Regions from separate parts of the Clostridium sp. B9 genome, predicted to be linked through region 3. Evidence: predicted binding sites of a transcription regulator. Region 3 holds the regulator's gene; each other region holds the start of a gene.
What was found. Region 3 encodes LexA, which represses DNA repair genes until DNA is damaged. Its sites were predicted from a motif close to CNAACANNTGTTNG; they were not measured.
Positions count from the first base shown of each region.

Region 1: a site for LexA is predicted at 2,308-2,321, ahead of recA (recombinase RecA). Genes of this name have one in related genera too.
Region 2: a site for LexA is predicted at 2,085-2,098, ahead of dinB (DNA polymerase IV). Genes of this name have one in related genera too.

Region 1 covers NZ_JBNWKA010000003.1:2,747,449-2,751,701, forward strand. Annotated here, with positions in the region: gene rny (ribonuclease Y) at 1-880, opposite strand, end outside; gene recA (recombinase RecA) at 1,241-2,287, opposite strand; gene pgsA (CDP-diacylglycerol--glycerol-3-phosphate 3-phosphatidyltransferase) at 2,424-3,014, opposite strand; gene rimO (30S ribosomal protein S12 methylthiotransferase RimO) at 2,998-4,253, opposite strand, start outside.
Region 2 covers NZ_JBNWKA010000003.1:2,611,630-2,615,882, forward strand. Annotated here, with positions in the region: gene ACQZHJ_RS11415 (calcium/sodium antiporter) at 1-872, opposite strand, end outside; gene dinB (DNA polymerase IV) at 990-2,072, opposite strand; gene ACQZHJ_RS11425 (peptidylprolyl isomerase) at 2,217-2,849, opposite strand; gene ACQZHJ_RS11430 (DUF3785 family protein) at 3,064-3,468, opposite strand; gene ACQZHJ_RS11435 (PH domain-containing protein) at 3,697-4,253, opposite strand, start outside.
Region 3 covers NZ_JBNWKA010000003.1:1,937,809-1,942,061, forward strand. Annotated here, with positions in the region: gene ACQZHJ_RS08775 (tyrosine recombinase XerC) at 528-1,472, shown strand; gene ACQZHJ_RS08780 (hypothetical protein) at 1,556-1,948, opposite strand; gene lexA (transcriptional repressor LexA) at 2,116-2,724, shown strand; gene ACQZHJ_RS08790 (hypothetical protein) at 2,800-2,988, opposite strand; gene ACQZHJ_RS08795 (hypothetical protein) at 3,138-4,043, opposite strand.

The sequences.
Region 1 (4,253 bases), 810 kb from region 3:
CCTCTTCCTTAATGTCATTTTCTACATCTTTCATAGCTCTTTCTACCATTTCTTCAATTCTAGCTGGATGAATTCTTCCATCTACAATTAATTTTTCTAAAGCTATTCTTGCAACTTCTCTTCTTATTGGATCGAAGCTTGAAAGAATAACAGCTTCTGGAGTATCATCAATTATTAAATCAACTCCTGTTAATGTTTCTAATGTTCTAATGTTTCTACCTTCTCTACCGATGATTCTTCCTTTCATCTCATCGTTAGGTAAAGCAACAACATGCACTGTAGTTTCAGAAACATGGTCTGCTGCACATCTTTGAATAGCAGTAGTTATTATTTCCCTTGATTTCTTATCAGCTTCTTCTTTGGCCTTAGTCTCAAGTTCTTTGATCAGCATAGCTGATTCATGTTTTATTTCTTTTCTTACTTCATCTAATAACAATGTTCTTGCATCTTCACTTGAAAGATTTGATATTCTCTCAAGTTCAGCTCTCTGTTCACTGTATAAACTTTGCACACGCTCTTCAAGTCCTTGAATCTCTATAGATTTTCTGCTCATGCTTTCTTCTTTCTTTTCAAGCATTTCACTTTTTTTATCTAATGACTCTTCCCTTTGGATAAGTCTTCTTTCAAATCTTTGAATCTCATTTCTTCTGTCACGAGTTTCTTTATCAAGATCTGCTCTTAGTTTGTGTACCTCTTCCTTTGCTTCTAATATGGCCTCTTTCTTAGTAGATTCAGCTGTTCTTTTTGCCTCCTCTAGAGTAGCACTTGCTTCTCTTTCTAAGCCTTCAACCTTATTTTTTGAAGCTTTTTGTATAAGAGTATATTGGATAAATCCTAAAACCCCTAATATTATTATAATCACAAGTATTTCTACTACCATATAAACACCTCCTCGCTTATTCTCTATATATAACAACAGTCGCGTAGAAAGGTGTCATACTATTCGCACTGTAATTTCTTGAATATGATAAACCAGTATTTGTTATTATTGTATAGTAATTTTATTCTTATGTCAAGATAAGCCCCTGCGTATATTATATGCTTAAAAAGCTGAAATATTCTTGATTTTACATAGTTATTGTGGGCTTTTAAGCATATTTGTTTATGATAAATAAATATAAAGTTTTATTTAATGTTAACATATTCATTTTTATTAAAAACCACTCAATTATTCCAATAAAATCTTAAATATTAGGAAACAAAAAAAAAGACAAGGATATCCTTGCCTTTTTGTTTGTTTTTACTCTGCACTCTCTTCAGTAACAGCCGCTACTTCTACAGCTTTAGCTAGAGGAAGACTATGCTTTTCTCTTATTTGGTTTTCTATATCTAATGCAACTGCTGGATTTTCTTTTAGGTATTGCTTAGCATTTTCTCTACCTTGGCCTAATCTTATATCTCCGTATGAGAACCAAGCTCCACTCTTTTGAACGATGTTCTCTTTTACTCCAACGTCAACTATATTACCTTCTTTTGATATTCCTTCATTATACATGATATCAAATTCAGCTTGCTTAAATGGAGGAGCAACTTTATTCTTAACAATTTTAACTCTTGTTCTGTTACCAGTTATTCCATCACCTTGTTTAATTGAATCTATTCTTCTTATATCCATTCTCACTGAAGCATAGAACTTAAGAGCTCTACCACCTGGTGTTGTTTCTGGATTTCCGAACATTATACCTACTTTTTCTCTTAACTGGTTGATGAATACTACAACACAGTTAGACTTATTTATTGTACCAGTTAACTTTCTTAAAGCTTGAGACATTAATCTAGCTTGAAGACCTACATGTGAATCTCCCATTTCTCCTTCAATCTCAGCTCTTGGAACTAAAGCAGCAACTGAGTCAACAACTAATACATCTATAGCACCTGATCTAACTAAAGCTTCTGTTATTTCTAAAGCTTGTTCTCCTGTATCTGGTTGTGAAACTACTAAGTCATCTATATTAACACCTAATCTTCTTGCATATACTGGGTCTAAAGCATGCTCAGCATCTATATATGCAGCGCTTCCCCCTAATTTTTGAGCCTCAGCAACTATATGTAAAGCTACTGTTGTTTTACCTGAACTCTCTGGTCCATATATTTCAACTATTCTTCCTCTTGGTACCCCACCAATTCCTAAAGCTATATCTAAATCTAAACATCCAGTTGAAACAGCATCCATTTGAGGAGCGCTTTGCTCTCCAAGCTTCATTACTGATCCTTTACCAAATTGCTTCTCTATTTGACCCATAGCCATCTCAATAGCTTTTAATTTATCTTTATCTATATTTGCCATAAGTAACCTCCTTAAATAACCGAACATAAGTTCTACTATTATTATAATATATAGAAAAAAAAAGTCAATATTAACATGAAGCTCAAAATCAAACTTCATGTTTTAATATTTGACTATTATTTTACTTTTTAAACATTTATTTGTAAGTATTTATTACATTTTTGTTTTTTACAAAGTAATCTATTCCTGATAATATCGTTATAATTACAGCTAAATACAAAAATATGTCAGGAACATATGTGAAGAAATTAGTTAAGAAACTGCTTTCTACTACTAATTCTTTTATTCCAGGTGAATTAATTATATTAACTTGTAATAATAATAAGATTATAGTTATTATTTGAATTACAGTTTTAATTTTTCCCCACCAACTAGCAGCAATTACTTTTCCTTCTGATGCTGCTATAGTTCTTAATCCTGATACAGCAAACTCTCTAGCTATTATTACAACTGCTGCCCATGAAGGTATTAATTGTAATTCAACTAAAGATATTAAAGCTGACGTCACTAATAATTTATCTGCTAATGGATCCATAAATTTACCAAAATTAGTTACTTCATTTCTTGATCTTGCAATATATCCATCTAACTGATCAGTAATAGATGCTATTATAAATATCAGTGTAGCAATTATACTACCATATGGTAAATTTTGAAAAGCAATAAATATTAGAAATACAGGCACTAAAATTATTCTAATTAAAGTTAATTTATTTGCCAAATTCATTGCATACAACTCCCACTAAATCATATTCTAAAGCTTTTTCAATCTTAACTTTGCAGAATTCATCTTTTTTAGCTCCATTACCCTTTACAAAAACATTACCATCTATATCAGGAGCCATTTCATAACTTCTTCCTACATAATATTCTCCATTGAATCTTTCTATAAGAACTTCGTACTCTCTTCCAACTTTGCTCTTATTAACTTCTTCTGAAACATCCTTTTGAAGTAACATTATTTCTTCTTCTCTTGCTTTTTTAACTTCTTCATCTATTTGATCTTCCATTATAGCCGCAGGTGTTCCTTCTTCTCTTGAATAAGTGAAAACTCCAACCTTATCTAATTTTATTGTCTTTATGAAGTCTTTTAATTCATTGAAATCTTCTTCTGACTCTCCTGGGAAACCAACTATTAAAGAAGTTCTTAAAACTATATTAGGTATATTTTCTCTTAAGTTATTAATCTTACCTATTATTTCTTCTTTAGTTGTTTTTCTACCCATTCTTTTTAAAACATTATTGCTTATATGTTGTATTGGTAAATCAAGATAGTTGCATACCTTGTCATTTGAAGCTATCTCTTGAACTAATTCATCATATATAGCTTCTGGATAACAATAAAGTATTCTTATCCACTTGATGCCTTCTATCTTAGCTAACTCTCTTAAAACTATGTGAAGTCTTTTTTCTCCGTATATATCTATACCATAGTTAGTTGTATCTTGAGCTATTAATATTAACTCCTTAACTCCACTCTCCGCTAATCTCTTAGCCTCTTTAACTATTCCTTCTAAAGCTCTACTTCTGAATTTCCCTCTAATTTTCGGAATTATACAGTAAGTGCAGAAATTATCACAACCTTCTGCAATTCTTAAATACGCAGTCTTCTTATCTGTTGTTATCAACCTTAAGCCTTCATTTATTGAAGTATCACTATAGTTAGTTACGGTTACTTTCTTCTTACCGTTTATGAAATTCATTATAGCTTCATTTATTTTAGCGTAATCATTAACACCTAGCATTATATCTATCTCAGGCATTAACTCTAGTAATTCATCGCCATATCTCTGAGTTAAGCATCCTGTAGCTATAAGTAGCTTACAGTTGTGACTTGTTTTGTATTTTGCCATATCTAATATTGTATTTATTGATTCTTGTTTAGCTTTTTCAATAAATCCACAAGTGTTTACTATTATTATGTCAGCTTCCTTTGGATTGTTTGTAAGTTCATACTCATTTTGAA
Region 2 (4,253 bases), 670 kb from region 3:
GTAACAGCTATAAGGAATAACAAATCTACAACTAGGCTTCCTGCAATAGTTATCGGACTTATTACTGATGATAATCCAAGGATTAATAATATATTGAATGTATTAGAACCTAATATATTCCCTAATGCTATATCATTTTCACCTTTTCTAGCTGCAACTAAAGATGTTACTAATTCAGGTAATGATGTTCCAATTGCTACAATAGTTAATCCTACAAGCTTTTGGCTTAATCCTAAACCTAAAGCAATAGATGATGCCGAATCAACAACTATCTTTCCACCAAATACTATTCCAGCAACACCAATTATTGATATTAAAATATTCTTAGCTGTACTATTAGAAGTTTTTAAAACTTCTCCCTCAAACTCTTCAAATTCAGCAGTTATAGCTGCTTCACTTGATTTATTGTTGTTTCTTTTAACAGTGTAAATAAGATATCCTACATAAGCCACACACATTAATACTAATATAGCACCATCAGTTCTTGTTAGTACTTCCTTACTTCCCATTATGCCAGTAAAGGCGAAAACATATAAAACAAATGTTGCAATTATGTTTACTATAAAATCATTTCTTATAGTAGCTTTTTTTATTACTAAGGGAGCTACCACAGCTGTAGCACCTAATGCCGCTAAAAGATTAAATAAGTTTGACCCTAAGACATTTCCCATAGTAATATCATTGCTACCTGTTAAAGATGCAGATATACTTACAGCTAACTCAGGAGCACTTGTTCCTAAAGACACGATCGTTAAACCAATGATAACAGCTGGTACACCTAGCTTTTTAGCTATTCCAGAGGCCCCGTCTACAAAAAGGTCTGCGCCTTTTATAAGCAATATAAATCCTACTATCAAAAGTATATAATTCATTATTTTCTCTCCATTCTATTAGTTTATAAAATTTAAATCACAAATTATAAATATAATTATACTATTTATTTTTTAAATTTCTATATTATAATTTTTTGTTTTCATCTAGTTAATAAATTAAACATCAAAGCTTAACTGTTGACTTTTTTCCTCAACTATTAAATCATCTTCTAAAGATGATATTGTTATTCCTAAAAGTCTAACCTTTTTACCAGTAAAATCAACCAAACCAAGCAGTTCCTTTATAGCTTCCATAATTTCATCTTTATTTTTTATAGAGGATTCCAAAGTATTGCTTCTTGTTATATGTTTAAAATTACTAAATTTTACTTTTAAGGTAACTGTTCTTCCTTTTTTATTTAATAATGACATTGTATTAAAAACCATCTCTGCTAATCCCTCTAATATTTCTAGCATATCATCATATTCTTCAATATCTTCTCTAAGTGTTCTCTCTTTCCCAATAGATTTCCTGATTCTATATGGGTTTACAGCTCTATTATCTATTCCTCGTGCAAACTCATATAAACTTTTTCCCCTATCACTAAAAATATTAATAAGCTCCTCTTCTGATAATTTCAACAAATCTTCCCCAGTAAAAACGCCAATATTATTTAGCTTATTCTTTGTTACTCTACCTACACCAAAGAACTTGCCTATTGAAATTTTTTTTATAAACTCCTCTGACTTATCTCTAGTTATAATTGTTATTCCATTAGGTTTTTTATAGTCTGATGCCATTTTGGCTAAAAATTTATTAAAAGATACCCCTGCTGATGCTGTCAATCCCAATTCATTCCATATCCTATCCTTTATTTCAAGTGCTATTAGAGTGGCAGACCCATTACACATTTTAGTATTAGTAACATCTATAAATGCCTCATCTAAAGATAATGGCTCCACAAGATCTGAATAGTCATGTAATATGTCCATTACTTTTCTAGAAACATTTTTATATACATCCATTCTAGGCCTAACAAAAATAGCTTTAGGACATAAATTATATGCTGTTAAAGAAGGCATAGCAGAATGTATTCCATACTTTCTAGCCTCATAAGAGCAAGTAGCAACAACCCCTCTTCTATTTGGATCTCCTCCTACTATAAGTGGTTTTCCTTTATATTTAGGATTATCCCTTTGTTCTATTGATGCATAAAAAGCATCCATATCTATATGAATTATCTTTCTATTATCTATCATAATCCCTCCATGCAAACATATGTTCATATACAATTTTATACTAAAACATTATATAAATCCATAAAGGAATACTTAGTTAACGCGATAATTTAAATTAAAATAAAAGGTATCAGAAACTCTAATACCTCTTTAATTACTTAAATACTATTTAACCTTTGTTGGCTCATCATACTCTATTCCCTTTGTATCAACTTTTATTGATTCAATAACTATGTCCTTAACAGGTTTATCGTTTGGTCCAACAGATGTCTCTTCAATTTTATGAACAACATCTAGTCCCTTAGTTACCTTACCAAATCCAGCATATTGACCATCTAAATGTGGTGCTGCTTTAGTTACTATAAAAAATTGGCTTCCAGCACTATCTTTTGCTTGTGACCTAGCCATTGAAAGTACGCCCTCCTCATGAGCTATATTATTTTCAACTCCATTAGCTGAAAATTCACCTTTTATTGAATATCCAGGACCACCTACTCCAGTTCCTTCCGGATCTCCTCCCTGAAGAACAAATCCTTTAACAATTCTGTGGAAAGTTAGACCATCATAAAATCCACTATTAGATAAACTTATAAAGTTATTAACTGTATTAGGTGCTACATTTGGATATAATTCTGCTTCAATAGTTCCAAAATCCTTAACCTCTATAGTTGCAATTGGATTTTCACCTTCTGGTACACTTCCTTCTTTACCTTCAGTTTTTCCTCCACATCCAACTAATAATAAAGATGTCATTGTAATTCCTATGGCTATCTTACTAATCTTTTTTAATAAACTCATCTTTGTTTATTCCCCTCTCTTTTTAAGTAATATGTAATAAATTATAACATCTAAACCAATTTATTTTATGTCAATTCTCAATTCAAATTGTTTCTATATAATTAATTTTTCCAAAACAAGTAAATAATATTATTCAAAACAATAAATAATTCAAATAAAAAAAGATTAGTAAACTAGATTTATTTTAAACTAATTTACTAACCTTTTATGATATTTATATATCAAACTCTTCTACTTCAACACCAAAGTTTCCACAATTCTTACAAACATTTATGTTAACTAAATAGCTTTTATCAACTTTTTTTGCTTTTAAAAGTTTATTATATGTAAGTCCTTCATACTCCTTCTCTATGTTGCTTATGACAAATTCCCCTTTTTTTGTGTATATAAACATATTAAATTCTAAGAAAGGAAAACTTTTCTTCTTTTCACCCAATTCAAACTTACATTCTTCACAAGGCCCATCATAGTATGCTTTTCCAAACTGAACCTTATCACTATTATTTAATATTTCATAAAGCTTATCCATATCAAAGCCTTCTACATCCTCATTAAAAAAATAAAGTAATTTATCTTGAGATAAATCATATTCTTTTTCATCAAAAGTAAACTTAAACATATTTCCACCCTTTCTAGTAGGTTATTAGTGTATTTTTAAATATATCCAAAGCTTTATATTTTAATACTAAATTCAACTTAAGATATATTTAATATTTCCTCTAATCCTATTTAATAACTTAAATCACAATATGTCAAACCAATTATTTTTCATACTAAAAAATGCCCAAAGAAACTGGAAATAAAACTTTAATTTTATTTCTAACTCCTTTAGACATATTAATTGTTACTAATTGTTTATATACTTTTGGAATACCTCTCCAAAATCCTTAACTATAAAAGCTTCTCTAGCCTTTGTTAACCAATCAAAAGCATATTCATTAACTTCTTTAAATCCTAAACCTATGTTATTGCTCTCAACTCTATTGCTTCCCATAACCTGTGTAGCCATTTGAAGAGTTTGTACGCTATGTTCTAATTTTATGGCATTCTCAGCTTTTATTTGAGATATTTTTATTAATGCTTTATATAGATCCTTTAGTTGCTCTAACTGATTTTTATCTACATCTATTGAAAAATATTTATCTCCTATTGAAAATTTTATTTCAACATCTAAATCTACAGTTCCAGCAGTTTCTAAAGATACATTATTTATATTATTTGAGTAATATTCATATCTATATAAATTTCTTTTTTTGCTAACAGCATTAGCTCCATCCACGTGTATAAGTGCTCTATTTGTAAAGCAATACTCATCTGACTTTGATTTTATTAAAAAGTAAATTTCTTCTCCATCTTCATGCATTATATAATCATCTGCATCTACCTTGTCATAATCCTTTGGAC
Region 3 (4,253 bases):
TATCCTAATTTATAACTTCGCTAAATATACATTTAGCGAAGTTATTGCTATTTTAAGCAAAATATGCTACAATATAGTCATATCAAGGCTTTGAAAGGGATTTAACTATGGAAAATACACACAATAAACAAGAAAACATTTTTGAAAATTACAATTACCCATCAGAAGTTAAAGAATTGCTAGATTTCAATTTGAGTAATGAAGATCTAACAAACCTAGATCACATTTATAACTATTACGACTCATTAAATATCCAGCGTGATTACGAAGAAATAATCGAAGATTTATATATATTGGTTTTTAAAAGACGATTAAGTAATACACAACTTTCAGAAATCTACAATGTTAATCAAAGAATTATAAAAAGATGGTTTAAAGAACTCGGAATGGACAAGCTCTTAGAAGTAGAAAATAGTATTGATTCTGATAAAAAAATAAATTTCAAAACAAATCAAAACGACGAATTACACTCTGAACAAAAATTAAAATTTGATTTTTTAGAGAAATCGAAGCATCCAAAACGCGTTATTGAGTTCTTAAATTACCTAGAAAATGTAAAAGGTAAATCTATAAATACAATTAAAGGATATTCCGTTGATTTAGGATTGTTTTTTAAATTTCTAAAAGTATATAAAGGTTTAGAGAAAAATGGAAATATAGAAAAAATTGAAGACGTTGAGATTGATACTATATCTGATACTTTTATAAAAGAAATTACACTTTCAGATATTTATGCTTTTTTAGCTTTCTTAGAAAAAGTTAGAAACAATAGCGCTTATGCCAGAGCTAGAAAAGTTGCAACATTAAAATCTTTCTTTAAATTCCTAAACTCAAAACTTAAACTTATTGACGATAATCCGACTGTAGAATTGGAGTCTCCAAAAATAAACAAAAGACACCCTGTTTATTTGACATTGGAACAAAGCATAACCGTTTTAAATTCTATGGATCAAAGCAATAAAAACTATCTTAGAGATTATTGTATATTAACCTTATTCTTAAACTGTGGAATGAGATTATCAGAACTTTGTAATATAGAAATAGAAAAAATTAAAGGTGATACACTTACTATTATAGGAAAAGGTAATAAAGAAAGAACTGTTTATTTAAACGAAGCCTCTCTATCTGCTATAAATAATTATTTAAGAAATAGAAATGATTCAAAAGCTACAGAAGAAGCTAAAAAATATTTATTCTTATCAAGCAAATATAGACCAATAAATAAAAGAAGCGTTGAAATTTTAGTGAAAAAACATATAGAAAATGCAGGTTTTAAAGATCAAAAATATACTCCTCACAAGTTAAGACATACAGCTGCTACTCTCATGTATAAATACGGCAATGTAGATATAAGAAGTCTTCAAAATATATTAGGCCACGAAAATATATCTACTACTCAGATATATACTCACGTAGATGATGAAACTCTTAGAAAAGCAGTAAATACCAACCCTCTAGCCAATTTAAAATAACAAAACCTATTCAAAAAATGCTAAAAATACGAGTATAGAACATATGTTCTATACTCGTATTTTTAGCATTTTAAGAGTTTCAACTACTCTTTTATCTTAAGTTTTCTAACTCCAGGGAATAACTCCTCTGTCATCTCTTCCATTGTTAAATCGTCATTTAAATCAATATCTTCAAGGTATTCTATATGATCAAAAGCGTCTTCATAATCATCTTGCTTAGCTAGATATTCTTCCCAAGTTTCTGTAGTTAATTCTTCTTCTACATCATCATCTTCTTGTTCTTTATTTTCTTCTTCAGTAAGTTTCTTTAGAGCTTCCTCTATCTTCTTATTCTCTTCTACCTCTTTAGCTATATCAGCTATTTTGATAGCTTTTGTATCAATCCCTTGCATTTCTAAACAATCACCGCAGTTATCACAAATCTTACCATTGTAAACATCACAGTAATCATCATTGTTTAATACTTTTTTATCCATAAAGTCACCTCTTAAGTTCAAAATCATTCCTTCATTATAACAAATAAGAAGATTTTTATCAAATCAAAGAGAAATTTTAAAAATTTTCAATAATATGAGAACATAAGTTTGCTATGTTTTTGTTCATATGTTATAATATTACCAAAGAATTGTGAGGTGCAATTACTATGATTAAAGAAGGTTCAGATAAACAAAGTCAAATATATAATTTTCTACTTGAATTCACAAAATCAAAAGGATATCCACCTTCAGTTAGAGAAATTTGTCAAGCGGTTAGTTTAAAATCCACTTCAACTGTTCATGGTCACTTAAAAAGACTTGAAAAGAAGGGGTTAATATATAGAGATCCAACTAAGCCTAGAGCTTTAGAAATCGTAGAATTATCTACTGAAGAAAAGGAATTAATCGATATTCCTATAATTGGAAAAGTCACAGCTGGAATGCCTATATTAGCTACTGAGAATATAGAAGATATGTTCCAAATACCACTTAATTACGTAAAACATAACAATGAGTTATTCATATTAAGAGTAACTGGTGATAGTATGATTGAAGCTGGTATTTTAGATGGCGATTTAGCTATAATAGAACAAAAAAATGTAGCTTCTAACGGTGATATAATAGTTGCTTTAATAGAAAATGAAGCTACTATTAAAAGATTCTTTAAAGAAGATGGATATGTAAGATTACAACCAGAAAACAAAAATTATGAGCCTATAATAGTTCCGGATTGTTCTATTTTAGGAAAGTTAGTAGGTATTTATAGAGCTTATTAAAAGTTAATTATTCAATCAAAGAAAAGTTGTAGAAATTAAACTGATTTCTACAACTTTTCTTCTTTGTTTAAAACTCTATTCGAAAGATTTTTTCTTGAACTTTTCTTTATTTCCAATTGTAACAAACCCCGCTGAAACAACTAATGGAAATATTACGCTATGGTCTCCAAAAGGATTTGAAATAAGTGAATATAATATAATAACTGTACAAATCAACAACACTGTCATTATTATGCGCTCTAAAACTTTTTCACTCTTAACCATTTTACCCCTCCTAAATTCCTCGTTTACCATCTCTTTTTAAGTTAATTATACTATATTTCTTAAGTTAATTATACTATATTTCATAACATTTTTCTTAATTAGACTCTATTCAAATAAATAACTATTTTAGAATGAAATCTCTTACTAAGTTAAGCTTTCATTCGGCTCTCAAGAACCTCTTTCTCATGTTTTAATGTCTTTATATCAAGCTCAAGACTTCTCTTCTCTAATTCCAATCTATCCTCAAATGCTTTCCTAAGCTTCTCAGACTCTTTTTCTATCATCTTAGAGTATTTATCCTCTAAAAGCTCTAATTCCTTCTTGTGATCCTTTCTCATAGCTTCTATAAGCTTTTTGTATGATTCCACCTCTTCTTTATAAGAATTTTCTTTTTCTATATAGAAATTCATCTTATCCTCAAGAGAGTTTTTCTCTAATTCTTTGGTTTTTAAAATTGTTTCACACTCTCTTCTGCTTTCTTTTTCCTCTTCTAAAGCCTCTTTTAACTTTAAATTATCTTCTTTTAAATGTTCTAAAGATTTCAAAGAAGCAATTTCTTCCTTGTTTTTCTCTAATAGGTCATAGTTTCTTGAAACTAGTTGAGATAAAGTGCTCTTATCCTTCTCTAAGGTTACTACAGATTCTCTTAACTCTTCTGTTTCTTTTTTATAAGCTTTAGTCTCCTCTTTTAGTTTCTTTTCTTTTTCTATGAACTCCTCTTCTCTTCTTTGTAATCTCTCTATAGTAGTGTCTTTAATAGACATCTTCTTTACAAAGGCCTCTTCTGCTCTTTTGCCTGCATCCTCACTCATTTGTAATGACGTTAAAAATAGCTGGTTTATCTTATTTAAATAGTCTTGGAATGATTCTATCTCTAATTTTCTCTCTATTAAGGTGGATTTAGAGTTCTCCATTTCATAAAGTGATATCAAAGCATCTAAGCATTGTCCTTGATTTCCAAACTCGTCTGATGCTATCTTTTTAAATTTATCGAAAGTTTCTTCAGTAACTCTGAAGCTTTTTACCTTTAATTCTTTATTCTTGCTCTCTTCCATTTTTAAAACCTCTTTCTATTTGTAATACTTTATGTATTTTAAAATTGTAATACGTAATATTTACAATTAAATTATATAACACAAAAGGATTTTTATCCATAATAAAAAGACACCTTAGACTAAAAAAGCTAAAGTGTCTTAAATAAAGTATTTTTTTTAATTAGTATCACTTTCTATATGCTATATAAAATTAAGTTAACCATTAGAACA